Regions from separate parts of the Streptomyces sp. NPDC056883 genome, predicted to be linked through region 1. Evidence: riboswitches for the same ligand, from Rfam matches in the RefSeq annotation. Region 1 holds a riboswitch; the other holds the start of a gene.
The links. A riboswitch is a leader RNA that binds a small molecule or an ion and turns the genes downstream of it on or off. The one in region 1 is predicted to bind S-adenosylmethionine.
Positions count from the first base shown of each region.

Region 2: another riboswitch for S-adenosylmethionine. It lies ahead of ACFRU2_RS14535 (aminotransferase class V-fold PLP-dependent enzyme); the one in region 1 lies ahead of thrC (threonine synthase).

Region 1 is NZ_JBHUBS010000021.1:30,994-36,520, forward strand. Features, by position in the region: gene groL (chaperonin GroEL) at 1-560, opposite strand, end outside; gene ACFRU2_RS35030 (cold-shock protein) at 929-1,135, opposite strand; gene ACFRU2_RS35035 (ubiquitin-like small modifier protein 1) at 1,581-1,859, opposite strand; gene thrC (threonine synthase) at 1,895-3,244, opposite strand; SAM riboswitch class I at 3,238-3,396, opposite strand; gene ACFRU2_RS35045 (glucosyl-3-phosphoglycerate synthase) at 3,593-4,579, shown strand; gene ACFRU2_RS35050 (isopeptide-forming domain-containing fimbrial protein) at 4,617-5,527, shown strand, end outside.
Region 2 is NZ_JBHUBS010000004.1:583,021-588,547, forward strand. Features, by position in the region: gene ACFRU2_RS14525 (cytochrome bc complex cytochrome b subunit) at 1-974, shown strand, start outside; gene trpD (anthranilate phosphoribosyltransferase) at 1,187-2,251, shown strand; SAM riboswitch class IV at 2,347-2,463, shown strand; gene ACFRU2_RS14535 (aminotransferase class V-fold PLP-dependent enzyme) at 2,706-4,094, shown strand; gene ACFRU2_RS14540 (Lrp/AsnC family transcriptional regulator) at 4,522-4,803, opposite strand; gene ACFRU2_RS14545 (rhomboid family intramembrane serine protease) at 4,800-5,522, opposite strand.

The sequences.
Region 1 (5,527 bases):
AGCTCGAGCTCCAGGCCGAAGGTCTGCGACTCCTCGACCGTGATGACGCCTTCCTTGCCGACCTTGTCCATGGCCTCGGCGATGAGCTCGCCGATCTGGGTGTCGGCGGCGGAGATGGAGGCCGTGGAAGCGATCTGCTCCTTGGTCTCGACGTCCTTGGCCTGCGCCAGCAGGGCGGCGGAGACGGCCTCGACGGCCTTCTCGATACCGCGCTTGAGGGCCATCGGGTTCGCACCGGCGGCCACGTTGCGCAGGCCCTCGCGGACGAGCGCCTGGGCGAGAACGGTGGCGGTGGTCGTACCGTCGCCGGCGACGTCGTCCGTCTTCTTGGCGACTTCCTTGACCAGCTCGGCGCCGATCTTCTCGTACGGGTCCTCGAGCTCGATCTCCTTGGCGATGGAGACACCATCGTTGGTGATCGTGGGGGCGCCCCACTTCTTCTCAAGGACGACGTTGCGACCCTTGGGGCCAAGGGTGACCTTGACGGCGTCGGCGAGCTGGTTCATCCCACGCTCGAGGCCGCGGCGGGCCTCCTCGTCGAACGCAATGATCTTGGCCATCTGAAGTGGTCCTCCCGGACAGCGGTGGATTGCTCCCGGACCGCGCCCGCGCCCGCGACGGACGGCCTGCGTGCCCGGCGGTTCCTTCCCACCGGACCCTGCGGGCCTCACCGACCCGGTCCTCGTTTAGTAGCACTCTCACTCGGAGAGTGCTAACGCCAATGATTAGCACTCGACCCCCCCGAGTGCAAGCGGCTTCGGGCAACCCGGGATGAACACCCAGACGCCGCAAGGGCGCCGGAGCCGCCACGCACGAGGGGCCCGCATCCCGTGTCCAGGATGTGGGCCCCTCGTACATATGCCGTTGTGCCGTCGTGCGCGGCCGCTGTGCGCGGCCCCGTACGTGTCGGTGGTCGATCGCGGTCGGACTAGCCGGCGGCGAGCTTGACCATGTCCGCCTGCGGACCCTTCTGGCCCTGCGAGATCTCGAATTCGACCCGCTGACCCTCTTCAAGGGTGCGGTACCCGTCCATCTGGATGGCGCTGTAGTGGACGAACACATCCGCACCACCGTCGACCGCGATGAAGCCGTAGCCCTTCTCCGCGTTGAACCACTTGACGGTGCCCTGAGCCATGCCTAACTCCCCTATTACTGGCCCTTGCGCGGGACCGCACTTCGCGGTCCCGGGTCAGAACTTGCGCCGGAACGCCTCGACCGGGGCTGAATGTATCCGCACGGCTGCTGTCTGCAACAGGTCATTCCGACGAGAATTCTGGACACGGCAAAAGATTGAAATAGGGTGAAAACCAGGAATATTCCAGGGCAACTCGGGCCGGACAAACGCCGCCAACGACCCATAGCGCACTTGCATGTTGACTCAATGTCAACCCTCACGCGACCCGCTCATATGCGGCGGGCAAGAACAGCGGAGGGGACTTCCCCAACTCTACCGCGCCCAACCAAGCAGAATTGCCCCCTCCGTTTGGTAACGGAGGGGGCAATTCAGTTTCTACGAGGTCTCACGAAGCCCTACGAAGTCTCCCGAAGGCCCGAGAAGGCCCACGAAGTCCCGCGAAGGCTCAGCAGCCGCCCGCGACGGCGGGGATGATCGAGACGCCGGCGCCGTCCGGAGTGGACGTCTGCAGCCCGCCCTCGAAGCGCACGTCGTCGTCGTTCACGTAGACGTTGACGAAGCGGCGCAGCTTGCCCTGGTCGTCCAGGACGCGCGCGGCGATGCCGGGGTGGCTGGCCTCCAGGGACTGGATGACCTCTTCGAGGGTCGCGCCCTCGGCGGAGACCTCGGCCTGGCCGCCGGTGTAGGTGCGCAGGATGGTGGGGATGCGGACGTTGACGCTCATGGCGCTACTGCCTTTCCGGTGTGCAGGGAGAGAGATCAGGCCAGGTTGGCGGCGCGGAACGCGTCCAGGCTGGGCCGGATGGTGGCGGTCTGGCCACCACCTTCGGCCACCGCCTCCAGGGTCTTGAGGCCGTCACCGGTGTTCAGGATCACGGTGGTCAGCGTGGGGTCGAGGTGCCCGTCCTCGATGAGCTTCTTCGTCACGCCGACGGTCACGCCGCCCGCGGTCTCGGCGAAGATGCCCTCGGTCTGGGCGAGGATCTTGATGGCCTCGACGACCTGCTCGTCGTTGACGTCCTCGACGAAGCCGCCGGTGCGGCGCGCGATGTCCAGGACGTACGGGCCGTCCGCCGGGTTGCCGATGGCCAGCGACTTGGCGATGGTGTTCGGCTTCTGCGGGCGGACCACCTCGTGACCGGCCTTGAAGGCGGTCGAGACGGGCGAGCAGCCCTCGGCCTGGGCGCCGAAGATCTTGTACGGCTTGTCCTCGACGAGGCCGAGCTTGATCAGCTCCTGCAGACCCTTGTCGATCTTCGTGAGCTGCGAGCCGGACGCGATCGGGATGACGATCTGGTCGGGCAGCTGCCAGCCGAGCTGCTCGCAGATCTCGTACGCCAGGGTCTTGGAACCCTCGCCGTAGTACGGGCGCAGGTTGACGTTGACGAAGCCCCAGCCCTCGCCCAGCGGGTCGCCGATGAGCTCGGAGCAGAAGCGGTTGACGTCGTCGTAGTTGCCCTCGATGCCGACCAGGTCGCCACCGTAGACACCGGCCATGACGACCTTGCCCTGCTCCAGGTCGTGCGGGATGAACACGCAGGAGCGGAAGCCGGCGCGGGCGGCCGCGGCGCCGACGGCGCCGGCCAGGTTGCCGGTGGAGGAGCAGGAGAGGGTGGTGAAGCCGAAGGCGCGGGCGGCCTCGACGGCGATGGCCACGACGCGGTCCTTGAAGGAGTGCGTCGGGTTGCCGGAGTCGTCCTTGACGTACAGCTTGCCGGTGACGCCGAACTCCTTGGCCAGGTTGGCCGCGTCCACGAGCTTGGTGAAGCCGGGGTTCAGGCTCGGCTTGGAGGCCACGTCCGCCGGGACGGGCAGCAGCGGCGCGTAGCGCCAGATGTTGTTCGGGCCGGCCTCGATGGCGGCGCGCAGGGCTTCCGGGTCGCCCAGGGGCAGCTCGTAGGCGACTTCGAGCGGTCCGAAGCACTCGGCGCAGGCGAAGATCGGGCCGAGCTCGAAGCGGGTACCGCACTCACGACAGGAAAGGCCGGTGGCGGGACCGAGATCGACAGAGGTGCCGGCTGTGCTGGTTTCAACGACAGCGGTTTCGACGGTTTCGGCAGAGGTTGCGACAGACTGTGCAGCCATGATGGCGAGGCCCTTTCTCCTCATCTTCCCCATGGCGCACTTCGCCATGAGACGGAATTGGCACCTTCCCTAGCCGGGGACCTCGCTGGCGGCGCTGGAATGCGCGATCGCGAGAACCGACTGGAGGGTTGCCGGGGCTTCAACGGGCCGTGTCCCTCTGCCCCTCTGGATGAGCGGTATGGCACCGGCACACGCGCTCTGTGGCGCGCCGGTGCGTTTGTACGCGGGCCCCCCGGCATGCGGTGGACCATCGCGTTGTTCAAGACTGTAACCGAAGGCCCGGGTGGTTGAGACAGCCGTCCGAACCGCGAGATGGATCACATTTCGGGCCAAACCAGTGAACGACCAGTGAAGAACCAGGGAGTGCTGAAGGTGCTGGAAGAGGTGGAGCGCTGGTTGGCAGACCGCTCCTGGTCCGCCGCCGACCGACCGCTCGGCCAGCTGCTTTCCGCCAAGCGGGCAGCGGGGACCACGGTGAGCGTGGTGTTGCCGGCGCTGAACGAGGAGGCGACGGTCGGCCGGATCGTCGAGGTGATCCGGCGCGATCTGATCGAGGGCCTGCCGGTGCCCCTGGTCGACGAACTAGTCGTAATCGACTCGGGCTCCACCGACCGCACCGCGGAGGTCGCGGCCAAGGCCGGGGCCCGGGTGGTGCACCGCGACGAGGTCCTGCCGCGGATCCCGGCGGTGCCCGGCAAGGGCGAGGTGCTGTGGCGCTCGCTGCTGGCCACCACCGGTGACATCGTCTGCTTCGTGGACGCCGACCTGCGCGATTTCTCGGCCACCTTCGTCTCGGGGATCGTCGGCCCGCTGCTGACCGATCCCGACGTGCGGTTCGTCAAGGCGATGTACGACCGGCCGCTCGGCGCCGAATTCAGCGACCCGACCGGTCTCCCCTCCACCAAGGCCCACGGCCAGGGCGGCCGGGTCACGGAGCTGGTGGCCCGCCCCCTGCTCAACCTCCACTGGCCGCAGCTGGCCGGCTTCGTCCAGCCGCTCGGCGGCGAGTACGCCGTCCGCCGCGAGCTGCTGGAACGGCTGCCGTTCCCCGTCGGCTACGGGGTCGAGCTGGGCCTGCTGGTGGACGCCCTGCACACGGCCGGGCTGGACGCGCTGGCCCAGGTGGACGTGGGCGTACGGCTGCACCGGCACCAGGACGGGCAGGCCCTGGGCCGGATGGCCGCCGCGATCTACCGCACGGCCCAGGTGCGGCTCTCGCGCGGGCACCTCGTACGCCCCGAGCTGACGCAGTTCGAGCGCGGCCCGGAGGGCTTCGTACCGCACACCTACGCCGTGGACACCGAGGAGCGGCCGCCGATGCGGGACATCGAGGAGTACGCGCACCGTCGCGTGGCGTAGCCGAGAATTATGTCCCTTTAGGTCTAATTTCCCTTTCATGGGGTTTATACGTTTCAGACATGTATGGGGAACCGCCCTCGCGGCGGCCGGCGGCGCCGCCCTGCTGATCGGCTCGCTGAGCGGGCCCGCATCCGCGGAGGTGGTCTCCCCCTTCGAGAAGCGGTACGACGAGGCGCTCTACGGGGACTTCGTCACGCTCGGCAACACGGTGATGGACTGCCCCCAGACACCACCCGCCGAGGCCGCCGAGTGCGCCGAGGTCCAGCGGGGCGGGGGCACGAAGAACAACAACGACTTCGTCGCCCGCCCGGTCGACGCCGCCGGACTCGGAACCGGCACCAACACGGGCGCCTCCAGCAGCGCCCGGCTCACCGTGCCCCCGGGCGCGGAAGTGGCGTACGCGCGGCTCTTCTGGGGCGGCAACAACGGCACGTACAAGCTCGGCTCCCACCTCATCAAGCGGTGCGACGTCTCCGGCGCGGACGCGGTTCCCGCGCCCGGCGATCCGCTGACCACCCGCCCCGTCCTCAAGGTCGGCACGGGCGCCGACCGCCCGGTGACCCTGTCCGACATGGTCGAGGACCCGGCGCAGACGGGCGGCCCGCACTACTACACGGGCGAGTCCGACGTCACCGCCGCCTTCGCCGACGTGACCACCGGCTCCCCGGTGACCGTCGCCGTCGGCAACATCTGGGCCCCACAGGGGCGCGGCTGCGTCGCCGGCTGGTCCCTGACGGTCGTGTACGCGTACCCCGGCCCGAACGAGCACGCGCCCGAGCGGCGCAACGTCTACGTCTACGGCGGCCACGTGCTCCAGCGCTCGGCCGACCCCGACACCACGGTCAAGGTCAAGGGCTTCTACCGCACCGGCGACGGCCCGGTCCGGGCCAGCGCGACGGCGTACGAAGGCGACTGGAACACCAAGGGCGACCAGTTCCGCGTGAACGG
Region 2 (5,527 bases), on a different contig from region 1:
TGCTGCCCGGCATCATGATGGGCCTGCTGGTGGCCCACCTGATCCTGGTCTTCTACCACAAGCACACCCAGTTCGCGGGCCCCGGCAAGACCGAGAAGAACGTCGTCGGCATGCCGCTGCTCCCGGTCTACATGGCCAAGGCCGGAGGCTTCTTCTTCCTGGTCTTCGGCGTCATCGCGCTGATCGCGGGCATCGCCTCGATCAACCCGATCTGGGCGCTCGGCCCGTACCGTCCGGACCACGTGTCCACCGGTGCGCAGCCCGACTGGTACATGGGCTTCTCCGAGGGCCTGATCCGTGCCATGCCCGGCTGGGAGATCAACCTGTGGGGCCACACCCTCGTCCTGGGCGTGTTCATCCCGCTGGTCATCTTCCCGCTGGTGCTGGTCGTGATCGCGGTCTACCCGTTCATCGAGTCCTGGGTCACCGGGGACAAGCGCGAGCACCACATCCTGGACCGCCCGCGCAACGCTCCGACCCGTACGGGCTTCGGCGTGGCATGGCTGACGTGGTACGTCATCCTGCTGATCGCCGGTGGAAACGACATGTTCGCGCAGTACTTCCACCTGTCGATCAACTCGATCACCTGGTTCGCGCGCATCGGGTTCTTCGTCGGCCCGGTCATCGCCTTCATCATCACCAAGCGGATCTGCCTCGGCCTCCAGCGCCGGGACCGGGACAAGGTGCTGCACGGTCGAGAGACCGGCATCATCAAGCGCCTGCCGCACGGTGAGTTCGTGGAGGTCCACGAGCCGCTCTCGCAGGGCAAGCTGCACACGCTCACCTCGTACGACCAGTACAAGCCCGCCGAGATCGGCCCCACGGTCGACGAGAACGGTGTCGTGCGCAAGGTGAACCCGCTGGAGAAGCTCCGCGTCAAGCTCAGCAAGGGCTACTACGCGGAGAACAACCAGATCCCGAAGCCCACGGTCGAGGAGTACAAGGAGATCCAGAGCGGCCACGGCCACCACTGATCTCCCGCATCACGGCTTCACACGCATCACACGCTTCACGCAGTACGCACCACGCATGACTGCTTGAGGGACTGATTTCGGTCAGTCCTGGTGTCGCCACGGCGAGAGCCCCGTCCAGTGTCTGGACGGGGCTCTTTGCCGTCCCCGGGGCTGGATAGGCTGAAGCCCTTCCCATTCGACGTGGAATCCTCGATGAGCAGCAGGAGCGGACCATGAACCTGGTGACCCCGGCAGGCGGCGACAGCGCGGCGGCCCGCGGCTGGCCGGGCGTTCTGGAGGCCCTGCTGACCGGCCGTGACCTCGACGCCGACGACACGGCCTGGGCCATGGACCGGATCATGCGCGGGGAGGCCACCGACGCCCAGATCGCCGGCTTCGCGGTCGCGCTGCGGGCCAAGGGAGAGACCGTCTCCGAGATCAACGGCCTGGTCCGCGCCATGTACGAACACGCCAACCTCATCGAGGTGCCGGGCCGGACGGTGGACATCGTCGGGACCGGGGGCGACGGGGCCAAGACGGTCAACATCTCCACGATGTCGGCGATCGTGGTGGCCGGTACGGGCGCCAAGGTCGTCAAGCACGGCAACCGGGCCTCGTCCTCCGCGAGCGGCTCCTCGGACGTCCTGGAGAAGCTGGGCGTCAACCTCGACCTCACCCCCGCACGGGTCGTTGAGGTGGCCGAGGAAGCCGGGATCACCTTCTGCTTCGCGGTCAAGTTCCACCCCGCGCTGCGGCACGTGGCGGCGGCCCGCCGCGAGCTCGGCATCCGGACCACCTTCAACTTCCTCGGCCCGCTGACCAACCCGGCACGGGTCCGGGCGCAGGCCACCGGCGTGGCCGACGCGCGGGTGGCCCCGATCGTCGCGGGCGTCCTGGCGGAGCGGGGCTCCTCGGCCCTGGTCTTCCGCGGTGACGACGGGCTCGACGAGCTCACCACCACGGCGACCTCCCGGGTCTGGTGGGTCCGCGACGGCGAGGTCAGGGAGCAGGGCTTCGACCCGCGCGACATCGGCATCCCGCTGGTTCCGGTCTCCGCCCTGGCGGGCGCGGACGCCTCGTTCAACGCGGACGTGGCCCGCCGCCTGCTGGCCGGCGAGACCGGCCCGGTCCGCGACGCGGTGCTCCTGAACTCGGCGGCGGCCCTGGTCGCGCTGGACCCGGGTACGGGCACCCTGGAGGAGCAGCTCGCCGCCGGTGTCGTCCGGGCGGCGGAGTCGGTAGACTCGGGCGCGGCCCGGGCCGCGCTGGCCCGCTGGGCGGCGGCGAGCAACGCCTAATCCGACGGGATCCGGCCAAGATCAGACAACGACCCCGGTCCGCCATGTGGACCGGGGTCTTGCGTTCGGAAGATCGTGTGGCAGGATGCTCCTCAGGTCACGAGTGACAGCGTTTAGGCCCCGGCTTGCTGTCCGGCAACCCTCCTTCCGTGGCGGGGTGCCCCGGGTGATGACCAGGTCGTAGGCAGTGAGGTCTACGGCAAGCGCGGATCCCTCGAACACCAGGGGTCCTGGTCTTCTGAGGAGCGTTTTCCGTGAGCAAGCGAATGCGATAGGGCGACTCCGCCCCTTCTTCACCCCTCGGAACAGGGTCACTTCCGCGTACCCGCAGCACATCTGCGTACGCAGGCCGATCCGCGTTCCGGGGCACTCCCGTACCCCGAACGGCCGCAGCGCCGTATCCGCGTACGGGCACACCGAAGCCATTCAGACCTGCCTGCCGGGAGATACAGCCATGTCCGCAACCCTGAACGCCGCCGCCACCACCTCTGCTGCTGCCGCCGTCGACCCCGCCTGTGTCGAGCCGCTGCCGGTCCTCGGCCGTGACGTCACCGTCCCGCTCGTCACCGGCGGCGAGGTCACCTACGCCGCCCTCGACTACGCGGCCAGCGCCCCGGCACTGCAGCGGGTCTGGGACGACGTCGCCGCGTACGCCCCGTACTACGGCAGCGTCCACCGCGGCGCCGGCTACCTCTCGCAGCTCTCCACCGACCTGTTCGAGCAGAGCCGGGTCACGGTCGCCGAGTTCCTCGACTGCCGGCCCTCCGACCAGGTGATCTTCACCCGGTCCGCCACCGACTCCCTCAACCTGCTCGCCGCCGTGATCCCGGCCGACTGCCAGGTCTTCGTCTTCGAGACCGAGCACCACGCCTCGCTGCTCCCGTGGACGAACGCTCAGGTCACCTACCTCAACGCCCCCCGCACCCCGGACGAGGCCGTCGCCACCCTGGAGCGGGCCCTGGCCGACCGTGACCCCTACGGCCCGGCGCTGGTCTGCGTCACCGGAGCCTCCAACGTCACCGGCGAGCTGTGGCCCGTCAAGGAGCTCGCCGCCGCCGCGCACGCCCACGGCGCCCGCATCGTCCTGGACGCCGCCCAGCTGGCCCCGCACCACCCCGTCTCGGTCCAGGACCTCGACGTGGACTGGGTCGCCTTCTCGGGACACAAGCTCTACGCGCCCTTCGGCTCGGGCGTGCTCGCCGGCCGCGCGGACTGGCTGCAGGAGGCGGACCCGTACCTCGCCGGCGGCGGTGCCTCCCGCAAGGTCGCCCGCCGCGAGGACGGCGGCGTGGACGTCGAGTGGCACACCACCGCCGCCCGCCACGAGGCCGGCTCCCCGAACGTCATCGGCGTCTACTCCATCGCCTCCGCCTGCAAGGCCCTGAACGAGGCCGGCTTCGAGAACCTCGTCGCCCGCGAGCAGCACCTCATCGCCAAGGTTCGCGAAGGCCTCGCCGAGGTCCCGGCGGTCCGCATCCTGTCCCTCTTCGGCGACGACGCCCCGCGCGTGGGCGTCATCTCCTTCGTCGTCGACGGCTGGAACAGCTCGCACTTCGCCGCCGCGCTCTCCGCCGAGTACGGCATCGGCGTCCGCGACGGCCTGTTCTGCGCCCACCCGCTGCTCCGCACCCTCCTCGGCAGCGAGCCGCAGGCCCAGGGCGAGTGCGGAGCCCCCGAGGCGGCCCCGGGCGAGCGGTCCCTGAACGCGATCCGCGTCAGCTTCGGAGCCGGCACCCCCGACGAGCACGTGGACCGCTTCGTCCGCGCCGTCAAGGAGCTCGTCACGGACGGCGCCAAGTGGCAGTACCGCACCGAAGAGGGCCGCTGCGTCCCGGCCGTCTGACAGGCTGCGGGGCATGACCTACTGGGACCCGATACCGGCGGTCCCCGCCCTGGTGGGCGAAGCGCCAACCCACCGCGCAGGCTCACGCCCTCGTCTGCGCTGCCGACTGCGAACCGTTCAAGGGGTACGGGGCGACGGCGACGTCCACTGGAGTCCGTCGGCCGAGGCTCCTGGGCAAGTGCGCCATCCGACTGGATGAACGACTCGGCCGCGGGGCACGGGCGTACGCGGCCACATGGATGGGGACCGCGGGGGCCGGCTGCCCTGCGGGGGCTGTCCCCTACCCGCCCTTCCACCGTTCCCAGGGCTCCGCCCTGACCTGGTCCTCGAACGCCGGACGGCTGGATCGGCGCGCCCGGGCTCGGTGCGGGCTGGAGCCCGGGAACGGTGGCCCGGGCCCTGCCGGCGTTCCCCGGCCGGCCAGACCCTACGCGTCGAGGCCGATCGCGAAGGCCGCTTCCAGGTCGTGCTGGGAGTACGTGCGGAACGCCACGTGCGTGTCCGTCGCCTCCACGCCCGGGATCTTGCTGATGCGGCCGGGAATGATGTCGGCCAGGTCCTCGTGCCGGGACACGCGGACCATCGCGATGAGGTCGTAGGTGCCCGTGACCGAGTAGACCTCGCTGACGCTGTCCAGCGCGGCGATGGCCTCGGCGATCTCGGGGATCCGGTCCACGCTGGTCTTGATGAGCACGAGTGCGGTGATCACGGTTGGCTGTCTCCCTCGCCTACTGTCACTGGTCGACCCACTCTAGTCCCACCCCGGTAGCGGGCCCATGCGTAGAGGAAGCCCACCGAAAAGCCCACCACGTGGGCCAGATAGGCGACTCCGGGGCCGCTCGCCGCGCGGTGCGCCGCCAGCCACTGGAGGCCGAACCAGAACATCAGAACGATCCACGCCGGGAAGCGCAGCGGCAGGAAGAACAGGAACGGGAACAGGCTCGTCACCCGTGCCCTGGGGAACAGGTACAGGAAGGCTCCCAGGACCGCGGAGATCGCCCCGGAGGCCCCGACCAGGGTCTGGTCCGAGGAGGCGTAGGCCGCCGCGTACGCGGCCAGGGCCAGGTAGCCCGTACAGACGTAGAAGCAGAGGAACCAGGCCCGGCCCATGCGCCGCTCCGTCATCGCCCCGAAGACGTAGAGGAAGAGCATGTTGCCCAGCAGGTGCAGCCAGCTCCCGTGCACGAACAGCGCCGTGAGGGGGGTGAGCGCCGCCCGCCCCGAGCCGGTGAACAGCTCGTCCGGGACCACGCCCCAGCGCCGGAAGTACGCCGTGCCCGTGGCCAGGAGCTGATCGCCCGTCCCGTAGACCGGGTTCAGCCCCGACGCCGGGCTCAGTACGAACACCACGCAGCAGCCGGCGATCAGCGCGTGCGTGACCACCGGGCCCCGGGCGGCCTCGCGTACGGCCTGCCACCTTACGATCATGCGAA